2 linked regions of the Halorhodospira halophila SL1 genome follow. The protein of the gene in region 1 interacts with the protein of each later gene in a pairwise test. Links are inferred from orthologs where the notes say so. Each region holds a gene or a part of one and is shown in the gene's direction. Other genes may lie near its edges. The genes, in order: eno and rpe.

The links.
Region 2: the proteins of eno (region 1) and rpe interact in binary tests that used the Escherichia coli proteins (3 or more experiments, as listed by UniProt). The link is inferred for Halorhodospira halophila SL1 from one-to-one orthologs.

The regions. Positions count from the first base shown.
Region 1 is NC_008789.1:1,547,195-1,550,191, reverse strand. It holds eno (phosphopyruvate hydratase), read left to right. Parts: upstream 1-854; coding sequence 855-2,141; downstream 2,142-2,997. Other genes in the region: ispD (2-C-methyl-D-erythritol 4-phosphate cytidylyltransferase), read left to right, coding at 2,453-2,997; ftsB (cell division protein FtsB), read left to right, coding at 2,181-2,453; kdsA (3-deoxy-8-phosphooctulonate synthase), read left to right, coding at 3-839; HHAL_RS07280 (CTP synthase), read left to right, coding at 1-16. UniProt on the Escherichia coli protein: Catalyzes the reversible conversion of 2-phosphoglycerate (2-PG) into phosphoenolpyruvate (PEP). It is essential for the degradation of carbohydrates via glycolysis.
Region 2 is NC_008789.1:1,129,629-1,140,579, forward strand. The notes cover bases 3,424-6,358. They hold rpe (ribulose-phosphate 3-epimerase), read left to right. Parts: upstream 3,424-4,518; coding sequence 4,519-5,199; downstream 5,200-6,358. Other genes in these bases: HHAL_RS05345 (LysR family transcriptional regulator), read left to right, coding at 3,464-4,420; HHAL_RS05355 (phosphoribulokinase), read left to right, coding at 5,247-6,134; HHAL_RS05360 (hypothetical protein), read right to left, coding at 6,236-6,358. Also shown: HHAL_RS05325 (nitric oxide reductase activation protein NorD), read right to left, coding at 1-439; HHAL_RS05330 (CbbQ/NirQ/NorQ/GpvN family protein), read right to left, coding at 480-1,286; HHAL_RS05335 (ribulose bisphosphate carboxylase small subunit), read right to left, coding at 1,465-1,824; HHAL_RS05340 (form I ribulose bisphosphate carboxylase large subunit), read right to left, coding at 1,844-3,265; more of HHAL_RS05360, read right to left, coding at 6,359-6,481; hemB (porphobilinogen synthase), read left to right, coding at 6,648-7,697; HHAL_RS05370 (TIGR00153 family protein), read left to right, coding at 7,702-8,376; HHAL_RS05375 (inorganic phosphate transporter), read left to right, coding at 8,380-9,630; aroE (shikimate dehydrogenase), read left to right, coding at 9,646-10,458; HHAL_RS05385 (MaoC family dehydratase), read right to left, coding at 10,484-10,918. UniProt on the Escherichia coli protein: Catalyzes the reversible epimerization of D-ribulose 5-phosphate to D-xylulose 5-phosphate.

The DNA.
Region 1 (2,997 bases):
CCATGAGCAGCATTGAGCTCTGCGGTTTTCGGGCCGGCATCGAGCAGCCGCTGTTCCTGATCGCCGGCCCGTGCGTGGTCGAGTCCGAGGCGCTGGCCCTGGAGAGCGCCCTGGAGCTGCGTGATCTCTGCGCTGAGCTCGGGGTGCCGCTGATCTACAAATCCTCTTTCGACAAGGCCAACCGCTCATCGGCGCAGAGCTATCGTGGCCCCGGGATGGAGGCAGGTCTGCGCGTGCTGGAGCGCGTGCGCCGCGAGGTTGGGGTGCCCGTGGTCACCGATGTCCACGAGGATACCCCGCTCGACGAGGTGGCCTCGGTGGTCGATGTGCTCCAGACCCCCGCGTTCCTCTGCCGTCAGACCAACTTTATCCAGCGGGTGGCTGCCTGCGGGCTGCCAGTCAACCTGAAAAAGGGCCAGTTCCTTGCCCCTTGGGACATGACCCATGTCGTCGACAAGGCGCGCGCGACCGGCAATGAGCACATCCTGGTTTGCGAGCGCGGGGTGTCTTTCGGCTACAACAACCTGATCTCCGACATGCGGGCGCTGGCGGTGATGCGCCAGACCGGGGCGCCGGTGGTCTTCGACGCGACCCACTCGGTGCAGCTGCCCGGGGGGCAGGGCCACGCCTCGGGGGGGCAGCGGGAGTTCGTGCCCGTGCTGGCGCGCGCCGCGGTGGCCGCGGGCGTGTCGGGGCTGTTCATGGAAACCCATCCGGATCCCGATGCCGCGCTGTCCGATGGCCCCAATGCGTGGCCGCTGGATCGTATGCGCGAACTCCTCGCGACGCTGATCGCGCTGGATCGCGTCGTCAAGGAGCAGGGATTCGCCGAGCAATGAAGGAGCGACTGAATCATGGCGAACATCGAGCGTGTCATCGGCCGCGAGGTCCTCGACTCTCGCGGTAACCCGACCGTCGAGGCCGACGTCTGGCTGGACGACGGCAGCTTCGGTCGGGCCGCGGTGCCCTCCGGCGCCTCCACCGGGAGCCGTGAGGCGGTCGAGCTGCGTGACGGCGGGGGGCGTTACAACGGCAAGGGGGTGCGCACCGCGGTGGAGAACGTCAACACCACCATCCGCGAGGCGCTCCAGGGGGGGAGTGCCGACGATCAGGCCGCTCTGGACCGGCAGCTGATCGACCTCGACGGCAGCCCCAACAAGGACCGTCTTGGTGCCAACGCCATCCTCGCCGTATCCATGGCCGTCGCCCAGGCGGCAGCGCGCAGTCGCGGTCTGCCCCTCTATCGCCACCTGCAGCAGGAGGGGTCCGCTGCCCAGCTGCCGGCCCCGATGATGAACATCCTCAACGGTGGGGAGCACGCCGACAACAGCGTGGATATCCAGGAGTTCATGATCATGCCCATCGGGTTTGATCGGTTCTCCGAGGCGCTGCGCTGCGGTGCCGAGATCTTCCATGCGCTCAAAAAGGTCCTCCACGAGCGTGGGCTCTCCACTGCCGTGGGCGATGAAGGTGGCTTCGCCCCGGATCTGCCCTCCAACGAGGCGGCCCTGGAAGCCATCATCGAGGCCATTCAGCGCGCCGGCTATCAGGCCGGTGATCAGGTGGCCCTGGCTCTGGACGTGGCCAGCTCGGAACTCTATCGCGACGGTCGCTATCACCTCGCCTCGGAAGGGCGGGACTTCGACGCCGCCGGGTTCGCCGATTACCTGGCGCAGCTCGTCGATAAGTATCCGATCGTCTCCATCGAGGACGGCATGGATGAGTCGGACTGGGACGGCTGGAAGGTGCTGACCGAGCGCCTGGGTGGTCAGATTCAATTGGTGGGCGACGACCTGTTCGTCACCAACCCGCAGATTCTGCAGCAGGGGATCGACCGCGGCATCGCTAACTCCATCCTGATCAAGCTCAATCAGATCGGGACCGTGACCGAGACCCTGGAGGCGATCCGCATGGCCGACGAGGCCGGCTACACTTCGGTGGTTTCTCACCGCTCCGGGGAGACCGAGGATGTGGCGATCGCCGACCTGGCCGTGGCCACGCGGGCGACACAGATCAAGACCGGCTCGTTGTGCCGCTCCGATCGGGTGGCCAAGTACAACCAGCTGCTGCGGATCGAGCAGGAGCTCGGCGACGACGCCCGGTACGTGGGTCGAGACGCGCTGCGTCCTGAGCAGGGGTAGGTCAGTGATCGCCGCGTGGGGCCGTCCCAGGAGGGCGCCATGCGTTGGGTGAACGGGTTGCTCGCTGTGCTGCTGGTCCTCTTGCAGGCCCAGCTCTGGTTTGGGCAGGCCAGTATTCCCGGCTTGCTCGAACTGCGCGGTGCCGTGGCCACGCAGCAACAGCAGAACGAGCAGGCCGAGGCGCGCAACGAGGCGCTGGCGGCCGAGGTGGAGAATCTTAAGGAGAGCACCGAGGCCCTGGAGGAACGGGCCCGTTATGAACTCGGTATGATCCGGGACGACGAGGTCTTCTACCAGGTTGTGGAGGAGTAATGGGGCGCTACTGGGCGGTGATACCGGCGGCCGGTGTGGGCCGGCGTATGGGGGGCGGGGATCGCCCCAAACAGTATCGCCTGCTGCTGGGGCGGCCGGTGATCGGCTGGGCCCTGGAACGGCTGCTCGGTCACCCGAAGGTGGCCGGGGCCGTGGTGGCGTTGGCCGCCGACGACCCCCACTGGGACGCCCTGGGACTGGACAGGCAGGTGGCGGGGAAACCCGTGCACCGCGTGGAAGGGGGGGCAGAGCGGCGTGATTCGGTTCGGGCCGCGCTGGCCTACCTGGGCGGGATCGCCAACCCCGAGGATCGGGTGCTGGTCCACGACGCCGTACGGCCGTGCCTGAGTGCGGCCGAACTGGACCGACTGATCGACGAGGGGGGGGCAGCCGTCGACGGCGCCCTGCTGGCGACCCCGGTCCGCGATACCCTCAAGCGCGCCGATGGCGACTGCGTCGGTGCCACCGTCTCCCGGGAGGGGCTGTGGCAGGCCCAGACGCCTCAGCTTTTCCCGCTGCGGCGTCTGTCGGCGGCGCTGGACGC
Region 2 (10,951 bases), 410 kb from region 1 along the record:
TGAAGAGCTCGTCGAGGTTCTCGAGCATCGGCCGCAGGCCGCGCGGGGCCTTGGCCGAGAGCTGATGGACCAGGTTGAGGAACTGGCGCAGCAAGTCCGGATCGCCGAGCCGCCGCGCGGCCGTGGGCAGCCCGGCCAGCAGCAGGGCGATCACCTGGCCGCTGACCATGGAGGAGAGCTTCATGGCGGCGGTGACCACCTCGGGCAGGACGTCCTCACCGACCTCCTTGGCCACCGCCGGCATCGCCTCCAGATAACCGATGACCAGGTCGGCACCGCGGCCGAGTTCGGCCAGGGCCCGCGCACCCTCCAGGTAGTTGTGCAACCCCCGCGGCGACATCACCCGCGACGCCTCGGCGAAGCTCGCCTCCAGGGTCTCGGCGATCCGCGGATCCGCCGCCACCAGGGTCTCGCGGTAGTCCTCGAGACGCACCGTCATCGCAATCTCCCGCACTGCCCCCGGGTGATCACCCGGCTGTTCAGAAGTAGGTCGCCACCGCCTGATCCAGCGTCTCGCGCATGTCCGGATCGTCGGTCAGCGGCCGGACCAGCGACATGGTGCAGGCCGAGCGCGGCTCGATGCCCTTGGCGATGAGGTTGCCGGCGTAGACCAGCAGGCGCGTGGAGATCCCCTCATCGAGCCCGTGACCTTTAAGGTTGCGGGCGCGGTGGGCGATCTGCACCAGCTTGTCGGCCACGTCGCTATCGACGCCGGACTCGTGGGCGACGATCTCCGCCTCGGCGGCGGCCTCCGGGTAGTCGAAGTCCAGGGCCCCGAAGCGCTGCTTGGTGGACTGCTTCAGGTCCTTCATCAACGACTGGTAGCCGGGGTTGTAGGAGATCACCAGGTGGAAATCGGAGTGGGCGTGCACCAGCTCGCCCTTCTTCTCCAGCGGCAGGGTGCGCCGGTGGTCGGTGAGCGGGTGGATCACCACGGTGGTGTCCTGGCGCGCCTCGACCACCTCGTCGAGGTAGCAGATGGCGCCGATGCGTGCCGCGGTGGTCAGCGGCCCGTCCTGCCAGCGGGTCCCGTTGGCATCGAGCAGGTAGCGCCCGACCAGATCGGCGGCGGTCATGTCCTCGTTACACGCCACCGTGACCAAGGGACGCCCCAGCTTCCAGGCCATGTACTCGACAAAGCGCGACTTACCACAGCCGGTCGGCCCCTTCAGCATGACGGGCATGCGGGCCTGATAGGCAGCCTCGTAGAGGTCGACCTCGTCGGTCACCGGCCGGTAGTACGGCGCTTCCGTGACGCGATACTGGTCTACATCGTGCTCGGTCATCGCCCCTCCGCTCGGGTACTGGCTTTTCGGATAGTGACCGGGCCGCGCCCCGTGCGGGGTGCGTTGTCCATCCCTCCGTGGACGAACCCGGACACCATGCGAAAAGCGGTGGCTGAATCAGCCGCCGGTGCCGCCGCCCGCCCCGAGGAGCGGGCGGCGGCCCGGGACCGCGTCACCGCTAGGCGTCGATGGGCCCCCGATAGATCACCATCGCCGTGCCCTGCGTCTGCCGGTAGTTGTCGTAACCGATCAGGCGCACGTGGTGCTCCGGGTGCGCCTTATGGCACGCCTCGGCCTCCTTGAGGATGGCGTCCACATCGGTCTCCCCGAACATCGGCAGCTTCCACATGTACCAGTAGTGGTCGAAGGCGTTTTCCGGCTCGGTGTGCTCGATAGCCGGGTTCCAGCCCTGGTCGACGATGTACTGGACCTGCTTGCGGACGTCGGCGTCGCTCATCTCCGGCAGGTAGGAGAAGGTCTCGAAGCGACGGCTGTTCGGATCGGACAGCTTGGAGTTGTAATCCTGGATCTCACTCATTGCTCAGTCTCCTTCCCCTTTACCGGTGCGCCGTGTCCAGCTTGTCCACGGTGTCGAACTCGAACTTGATCTCCTTCCAGGTCTCCATGGCGGCCTTGAGCTCGGGGCTCGACTTGGCGGCCTCGGTGAGGATCTCCTTGCCCTCCTTCTCGAGCTCACGCCCCTCGTTGCGCGCCTTGACGCAGGCCTCCAGGGCCACGCGGTTGGCCGCAGCGCCGGCGGCATTGCCCCACGGGTGGCCCAGCGTGCCGCCACCGAACTGGAAGACCGCGTCGTCGCCGAAGATCGACAGCAGCGCCGGCATGTGCCAGACGTGGATGCCGCCGGAGGCGACGGCGAAGGCCCCGGGCATCGCACCCCAGTCCTGGTCGAAGAACAGGCCGCGGGAGCGGTCCTCCTCGATGTAGGGCTTGCGCAGCAGATCGATCCAGCCCAGCGTCGACTGGCGGTCGCCCTCGAGCTTGCCGACCACCGTGCCGGTGTGCAGCTGGTCGCCGCCCATCAGGCGCAGGATCTTGGTCAGGACCCGGAAGTGGATGCCGTGGTTCGGGTTGCGGTCGAGCACGGCGTGCATGGCGCGGTGGATGTGCAGCAGCATGCCGTTGTCCCGGCACCAGTTGGCCAGGCCCTGGTGGGCGCAGAAGCCGGCGGTAATGTAGTCGTGCATGATGATCGGTGCGCCCAGCTCCTTGGCGAACTCGGCACGCTTGTACATCTCCTCCGGCGTCGGGGCGGTGACGTTGAGGTAGTGGCCCTTGCGCTCGCCGGTCTCCTCCTCGGCCTTCTGGATCGCCTCCATGACGAACTCGAAGCGATCCCGCCAGCGCATGAACGGCTGGGAGTTAACGTTCTCGTCGTCCTTGGTGAAGTCGAGACCGCCGCGCAGGCACTCGTAGACGGCACGGCCGTAGTTCTTGGCGGAGAGGCCGAGCTTCGGCTTGATGGTGCAGCCGAGCAGCGGGCGGCCGTACTTGTTCATCTTGTCCCGCTCGACCTGGATGCCGTTCGGCGGCCCGGGGCAGGTCATCACAAAGTGCAGCGGGAAGCGCACATCTTCCAGGCGCAGGGCGCGCACGGCCTTGAAACCGAAGACGTTGCCCACCAGAGAGGTGAACACGTTAACAATCGAACCCTCTTCGAAGAGGTCGATGGGGTAAGCGATGAAGGCGTAGAAGGCCTCGTCGTCGCCCGGCACGTCCTCGACCTTGTAGGCGCGGCCCTTATAGTGCTCCAGGTCGGTGAGCAGGTCGGTCCAGACCGTGGTCCAGGTGCCGGTAGAGGACTCGGCCGCGACCGCAGCGGCAGCCTCCTCGCGGTCTACGCCGGGCTGCGGCGTCACCTTGAACACGGCCAACAGGTCGCTATCCTTGATCTTGTAATCGGGCTCCCAGTAGGTCTCCCGATAGTCCTTGACGCCCGCGGTGTACGTCTTGCTAGCCATCGATCCTCTCCTCAAGCGTTTCTGCTTTTAAGTCCAAACACGCCCCCGGGGCCTTCCCTGCAGCGCCGGTCCTTCTCGATGCCCCTTGCGGCATGTCTCGTGACAGCATAGCCTTGCCACTCAAGAAGAAAAAGAAATTGTTTTTGCTATTTGGATAAGCTTTCAATTATTAACAAGCCGAGGGGGAGGCCCAGGAGGATGAACATCACACTACGGCAGCTACAGGTGTTCGAGTCTGTAGCCCGACACCTCAGTTTCACGCGCGCCGCCGAGGAGCTCTATCTCACGCAACCGGCGGTCTCCATGCAGATCAAACAGCTCGAGCAACAGGTCGGGCTGCCACTGTTCGAGCAGATCGGTAAACGAATCTACCTCACCGAGGCGGGGGAGGAGGTGCGGCGCTATGCTCAACGCATCTCCGCCGAGCTGCGCGAGCTTGCCGACGGCCTCGAGGCCCTGCGCGGGCTCAACAGCGGGCGCCTGCGGCTGACGGTGGCCTCGACCGCCAACTACTTCGCCACCGATCTGCTCGCCGCCTTCACCCGGCGCCAGCCGGGCGTGACCTTCCAGCTGGAGGTCACCAACCGGGAGGGAGTCATCCGCCGCATCCAAGACAACGAAATGGATCTGGCCGTCATGGGCCGCCCCCCCGAGGGGCTGGACGTCGCCGCCGAGGCCTTCATGCCCAACCCGCTGGTGATCATCGCCGCGCCAGACCACCCGCTGGCCGACGGTTCACCGATTCCGCTCGAGCGCCTGCAGGACGAACTCTTCGTGCTCCGCGAGCAGGGTTCGGGCACCCGCAACGCCGTACAGCGCGTGCTCGAGGAGCGCGGCATGAACCTGCGCGGCGGGCTGGAGATGAGCTCCAACGAGGCCATCAAACAGTCGGTACAGGCCGGACTCGGCCTCGGCGTCGTCTCGATCCACACGGTGGCCCTGGAGCTGGAGCTGGGCCGCCTACGCGTGCTCAACGTGGAGGGCTTCCCCCTGGAGCGGCAGTGGTACCTGGTACACCGCTCGGGCAAGCGCCTGTCGCCGGCCGCCGAGGCATTCCGCCAGTTCATCCTCGACGAGGCCCACCGGCACTGGCAGGTCCCCGAGACCCCGGGCGTCGCGCCCCCGCAGGAACCACCGCTGCAGGCCGTTCCGTGAGCCCGTTTATTCCAATAATCATCAATCCTTAGTTCCCCACGGGGCGCCCCGGCCTTAGGTTGCCGTGGCGCCCTGGGTTCAAGCCGGGAGGAGTACCCATGAACAAGCCGTGGATCGCACCGTCCATCCTGTCCGCCGACTTCGCCCGCCTGGGCGATGAGGTCAACGCCGTGCTCCAGGCCGGCGCCGACGTCATCCACTTCGACGTCATGGACAACCACTACGTCCCCAACCTGACCATCGGCCCGCTGGTCTGCCAGGCGCTGCGCGATCACGGCATCACCGCGCCCATCGACGTGCACCTGATGATCAAGCCGGTGGACCGAATCATCCCGGACTTCGCCGCGGCCGGTGCCGACTGGATCACCTTCCACCCGGAGGCCAGCGAGCACGTCGACCGCTCCCTGAGCCTGATCCGCGAGCACGGCTGCAAGGCCGGCCTGGTGTTCAACCCGGCCACGCCGCTCGATTGCCTGCGCTATGTCGCGGACAAGGTCGACATGGTGCTGCTGATGTCGGTCAACCCCGGCTTCGGGGGGCAGAAGTTCATCCCCGGAACCGTCGACAAGATCCGCGAAGCCCGGCGACTGATCGACGAGCTGAACCCCGGGGCCCGTCTCGAGGTCGACGGCGGGATCAAGGCCGAGAACATCCGTCAGGTGGCCGAGGCCGGCGCAGACACCTTCGTGGCCGGCTCGGCGGTCTTTGGCGCCGACGATTACGGCCAGGCCATTGCCGATATGCGCAAGGAGCTCGAGGCTGCGCACCGCGCCGGCTGAGCTCGCGTCCAAGGGAATCTTCAGTAAGCGAGCAAGAGGGTCAAGCCATGTCCGAGAAGCATCCCATCATCGCGGTCACAGGCTCCTCCGGGGCAGGGACCAGCACCGTCAAGAACGCCTTCGAGCACATCTTCCGCCGTGAGCAGGTCACCCCGGTGGTGATCGAGGGCGACGCCTTCCACCGCTTCAACCGCCAGGAGATGCGTGACCAGCTGGCCCGAGCCGCCGAGGAGGGACGCAACCTGAGCCACTTCGGGCCCGAGGCCAACGTCTTCGGTGAACTCGAGAACTCCTTCCACCGCTACGGCCAGGAAGGGATCTGTCGGCGCCGCAAGTATCTCCACAGCGACGAGGAGGCGGAGCCCTACGGCCTGCAGCCCGGCGAGTTCACCGACTGGGAGGACGCCGGCCAGGACAGCGACCTGCTGTTCTACGAGGGGCTGCACGGCGGCGTGGTGACCGAGGAGCACAACGTCGCACAGCACGTGGACCTGCTCGTCGGCGTGGTGCCCATCGTCAACCTGGAGTGGATCCAGAAGATCCACCGCGACGGCGCCGAGCGCGGCTACACGGCGGAGAAAACCGTGGACACCATCCTGCGGCGCATGCCGGACTACGTGAACTACGTTACGCCGCAGTTCTCGCGGACGGACATCAACTTCCAGCGCGTACCCACGGTGGACACCTCCAACCCGTTCATTGCCCGGGACGTGCCGACACCGGACGAGTCCTTCACGGTGATCCGCTTCCGTCAGCCGGAGCGCTTCGGGATCGACTTCCCGTACCTGCTGAACATGATCCCGGACTCGTTCATGTCCCGGCGCAACACCATGGTGGTCCCCGGCGGGAAGACCGGCTTCGCCATGGAGCTGATCATGACGCCGATCATCCACGAGTTTGTCGAGCGCAGCCGCAAGCTCAAGGGCACCCGTTAGACGGTAGCAGCCCACCTCAATGAAGCAAAAAGAGGGGGGTGCCACCGCGTGGCACCCCCCTCTTTACGTACGCCTGACCCGCTGGCCCGGGCCATCACGACTTAGAACTCCTCTTCGAGATCCTCGTCGCCGAAGTCATCCTCGAAGCCGTCGTCAAAATCGTCGTCGAAGTTATCCTCGAAGTCTTCGTCGAAGGCCTCGTCTTCATCCATGGGTGCCGGCTCATCACCCTCCGGCATCTCCTCGAACTCGTCGAGCTCCTCGAAATCGTCACCGCCGCCGCAGCCCGCCAGCGTGAGTCCGCCAGCGACGGTCAGGATCCCCAGGATAGTCGCAAGCTTACGCATCAACCCTCTCCTCTCTATGGCGATTTGGAATCAATCGAGGTGAATCGGCTGTTCACGCCTCAACCACACTGACACCCGGCCACTGCGTCAAGTTCCCCGGGACCGGACCCTTGGGCACGGCCGGGGGAGCGGGCATAATCAAGGCCTTCGAAGGCAGCGTGAAACAATGGAGGCGGTCGTGACACGGAGCTCCCAACCGCAGTTCAATGGCGGCTACCCCTTACGGCGCCCTCGCCGGATGCGCCGCGACGCCTTCTCCCGCCGGCTCATGCGGGAGACCCGACTCGGCCCAGAGGACCTGATCCAGCCGGTCTTCGTCCTCGACGGTGAGGACCGCACCGAGCCGGTGCCCTCCATGCCCGGTGTCGAGCGCATGACCATCGATCGGTTGGTTCACGAGGCCCGGGAACTGCACGCACTTGGTATCCCGCTGATCGCCATCTTCCCGGTCACCCCGGCCGAGGTGAAGAGCGAGGATGCGCGGGAGGCCTACAACCCGAGCGGCATCGCCCAGCGCGCCGTGCGCGCGGTCAAGGACGCGGTCCCCGAGATGGGCGTCATGACCGACGTCGCCCTGGACCCGTTCACCAGCCACGGGCAGGACGGTCTCATCGACGAGACCGGGTACGTCATGAACGAGGAGACCGTCGAGGTCTTGGTCCGCCAGGCGCTGTCCCACGCCGAGGCCGGTGCCGACGTGGTCGGCCCGTCGGACATGATGGACGGCCGCATAGGCGCCATCCGCAGCGCGCTGGAGTCCCACGACCACCGCAACGTGCGCATCCTCTCCTACGCGGCCAAGTACGCCTCCTGCTACTACGGTCCGTTCCGCGATGCGGTGGGGTCGTCCGACAACCTCGGCAGCGGCGTGGCCGGCCCCGGCAAGGACAGTTACCAGATGGACCCGGGCAACAGCGACGAAGCCCTGCACGAGGTAGCCCTCGACCTGCAGGAAGGGGCCGATATGTTCATGGTCAAGCCGGGCCTGCCCTACCTGGACGTGATCCGGCGGATCAAGGACGAATTCGGCGTCCCGACCTTCGCCTACCAGGTCAGCGGCGAGTACTCCATGCTGAAGGCCGCCGCCCAGAACGGCTGGCTCGACGAGCGCGAATGCGTCCTCGAGGCGCTGATGTCGCTGCGCCGTGCCGGTGCCGACGGCATCCTGACCTACCACGCGCGGGCGGCGGCCGAGTGGCTCCGGGAAGAGGGCTGATACATTGAAAAGTTACTTCGCCCGGATCTTCGGCTCCTCACCGGTCGCCCCTCTGCAGCAGCACATGGCCGAGGTGGTCGACTGCGTGGAGGTGCTGCCGGAGCTTTTCCGGGCCTCGGCGGTGGGCGACGTGCAGCGCATGCGCGACGCCCACCGCCAGATCGTCCACCACGAGCACGAGGCGGATCGGCTGAAGAAGGAGATCCGCGCCCACCTCCCCCCGGACCTGTTCATGCCCTGGGACCGGCGCGACTTCCTAGAGCTGCTGCGCGCCCAGGACCGTATCGCCAATAAGAGCAAGGACATCGCCGGGCTGATGATCGGCCGCCAGATGCAGTGGCCATCGGCCCTGATCGAGGCCACCCTCGGCCTGCTCGACCAGGGCATCGAGGCGGCACGCCAGGCTAAGGCCTCGGTGCGCGAACTCGACGAACTGGTCGAGGCTGGCTTCCGCGGTGCGGAACTGGAGATCGTCGAGAGCCTGCTGGAAAAACTCGACGACGTCGAAGCAGAGACCGATCGCATGCAGGTCCAGCTGCGCTCGCAGCTGTTCGAGATCGAGCGCGACCTCTACCCGGTGGACGTCATGTTCCTCTACCAGATCATCGAGGCTCTGGGCACCCTGGCCGATCGTGCGCAACAGACCGGCGCACGGTTCCAGATCCTGCTCGCACGCTGAGGCATGGAATACGCGGTCGTCTACCTGTTCCTCGCCGCTGCGTTTGGCTTGTTTATGGCGTGGGGCATCGGCGCCAACGACGTAGCCAATGCCATGGCCACCTCGGTGGGCTCGCGGGCGCTGACCATCCGCCAGGCGGTGGTGATCGCCGCCATCTTCGAGTTCGCCGGTGCGGTGCTCGCCGGTGGCGCGGTGGCCGCCACCGTGCGTGGCGGGATCGTCGACACCTCGTCCCTGGTCGGCGAGGAGGAGATCCTCGTCTTCGGCATGCTGGCCGCCCTTGCCGCTGCCGGCTGCTGGCTGCTGGTGGCGTCCTGGCGGGGGTGGCCGGTATCCACCACGCACTCGATCATCGGCGCTCTGGTGGGCTTCGGCATCGCCGGGCTCGGCTGGGGCGCCATCCACTGGCCGGCCGTCGGGCAGGTGGCAGCCAGCTGGGTGACCTCGCCGCTGATCGCCGCAGTCGTCAGTTTCGCACTGTTCCGCTCCGTGCAGGTGCTGGTGCTCGACCGCCGCCACCCCCTTGAGGCGGCCAAGAAGTGGGTGCCATTCTATATCTTCCTCACTGGCTTCTTTGTCTCCGTGATCACCCTCTTCCGGGGGCTGCAGCACATCGGGCTGGACCTGGGCTTCACCACCAATCTGTCGCTGTCCCTGGGTATTGGCCTGGCCATGGCGTGGGCCGGCAAGGTGGCCATCCACCGCACCCGGTTCGATGAGCGCCCACACCGGCGCTACCAGTTCCGCAACGTCGAGCGGGTCTTCGCCGTGCTGATGATCATCACCGCCTGCGCCATGGCCTTCGCCCATGGCTCCAACGACGTAGCCAACGCCGTCGGCCCGGTCGCCGCGGTGGTGGCCACGGTGACCAGCGGCGAGATCCAGGCCGAGGCGCCGGTACCCATCTGGATCCTGGTCCTGGGCGCCGTGGGCATCGTCGCCGGCCTGCTCATGCTCGGCCGCCACGTCATCGCCACCGTCGGCAAGAACATCACGCAGTTGACCCCAAGCCGCGGGTTCGCCTGCAACCTGGCCACCGCCGGGACCGTGGTCACCGCCTCGGGCATCGGCCTGCCTATCTCCACCACCCACACGCTGGTGGGGGCCGTGCTCGGCGTCGGCCTGGCCCGCGGTCTCGCCGCCATCGACCTGCGGGTGGTGACCGGAGTGTTCATGTCGTGGCTGGTCACCCTGCCCGCCGGCGGCATCCTGGCCGTCATCTTCTTCTATCTGCTCTACTGGAGCTTCGGCTAAACCGGGAAACACCGCATGAGCGATCACTACGCCGTCGTCGGCAACCCGATTGCCCACAGCAAGTCGCCACAGATCCACACCCGCTTCGCCGCCGAGGTGGGTGCCGATCTGCACTACCACCGCCTGTGGGCCCCGGAGGACCACTTCGCCCCCGTGGCCGAGGCGTTCTTCGCCGGCGGGGGGCACGGGCTCAACGTCACCGTGCCGTTCAAGGGGGCGGCGTACACCTTCGCCGATACCCTCAGCGATCGGGCGCGGGCCGCCGGCGCCGTGAACACCCTGCGCGCCGAGCCCGACGGCCGGCACTTTGGCGACAACACCGACGGTATCGGCCTGCTGCGCGACCTGCAGACCAACCACGGCATCGACCTGGCCGGCCGACGGCTGCTCCTGCTCGGCGCCGGCGGCGCCGCCCGGGGGGTGCTGCACGACCTGCTCGGTGAAGACCCGCGGACAGTGGTGATCGCCAATCGCACAGTGGACCGAGCCGAGGCACTGGCCGGCAACGACCACCGGATCCGTGCCTGCGGCTTCGATGTACTCGCCGGGGAACGCTTCGAGGTGGTCATCAACACCACGGCCGCCGGACTACAGGGCGAGATGCCGCCACTGCCCGACGACCTCCTCGCCCCCGGCGCCACGGCCTACGATCTGGTTTACGCGGACGAGGACACGCCGTTCATGGCCTGGGCACGGGCCCGGGGCGCCGTCACCGTGTGTGACGGGTTGGGCATGCTGGTCGAGCAGGCCGCGGAGTCTTTCTATCAGTGGCGCGGCACCTACCCGCAAACGGCCCCGGTGATCGAGGCGCTGCGCATCGGGGCCTGACGCGGCCCACCCGCCCCGACCGCGGCTACTCCTCGCGGCTGTTGACCATCACCTCGGCCTCACCGGTGAGCACGGTACGCTTGCGCACGTAGCAGCGGGTATCCAGCCGCACCCGGCGCCGCTGGGCATCGACCTCGAGCACCGTCGCCTCGGCGCGGACGGTGTCGCCGATGCGCACCGGGGCCTGGAAACGCAGCTGCTGCCCCAGGTAGATGGCGCCGGGCCCCGGCATGCGGGTGCCAAGGACGCAGGAGATCAGCCCACCGAGGAACAGCCCGTGGGCGATCCGCCCCTTGGCGAAGGTCGTCGAGGCGAACTCCTCGTTGATGTGGACGGGGTTGTTGTCTCCGGAAAGACCCGCGAAGAGGACCAGATCCGCCTCGGTGACGGTCCGCGTATACGACCCGGCCATCCCCGGCTCCAGATCCTCCACGCAGTAACCCTGCAACTCGTGAACCATACGCGCGCTCCCGATCGCTGCCGGCGCCGACCC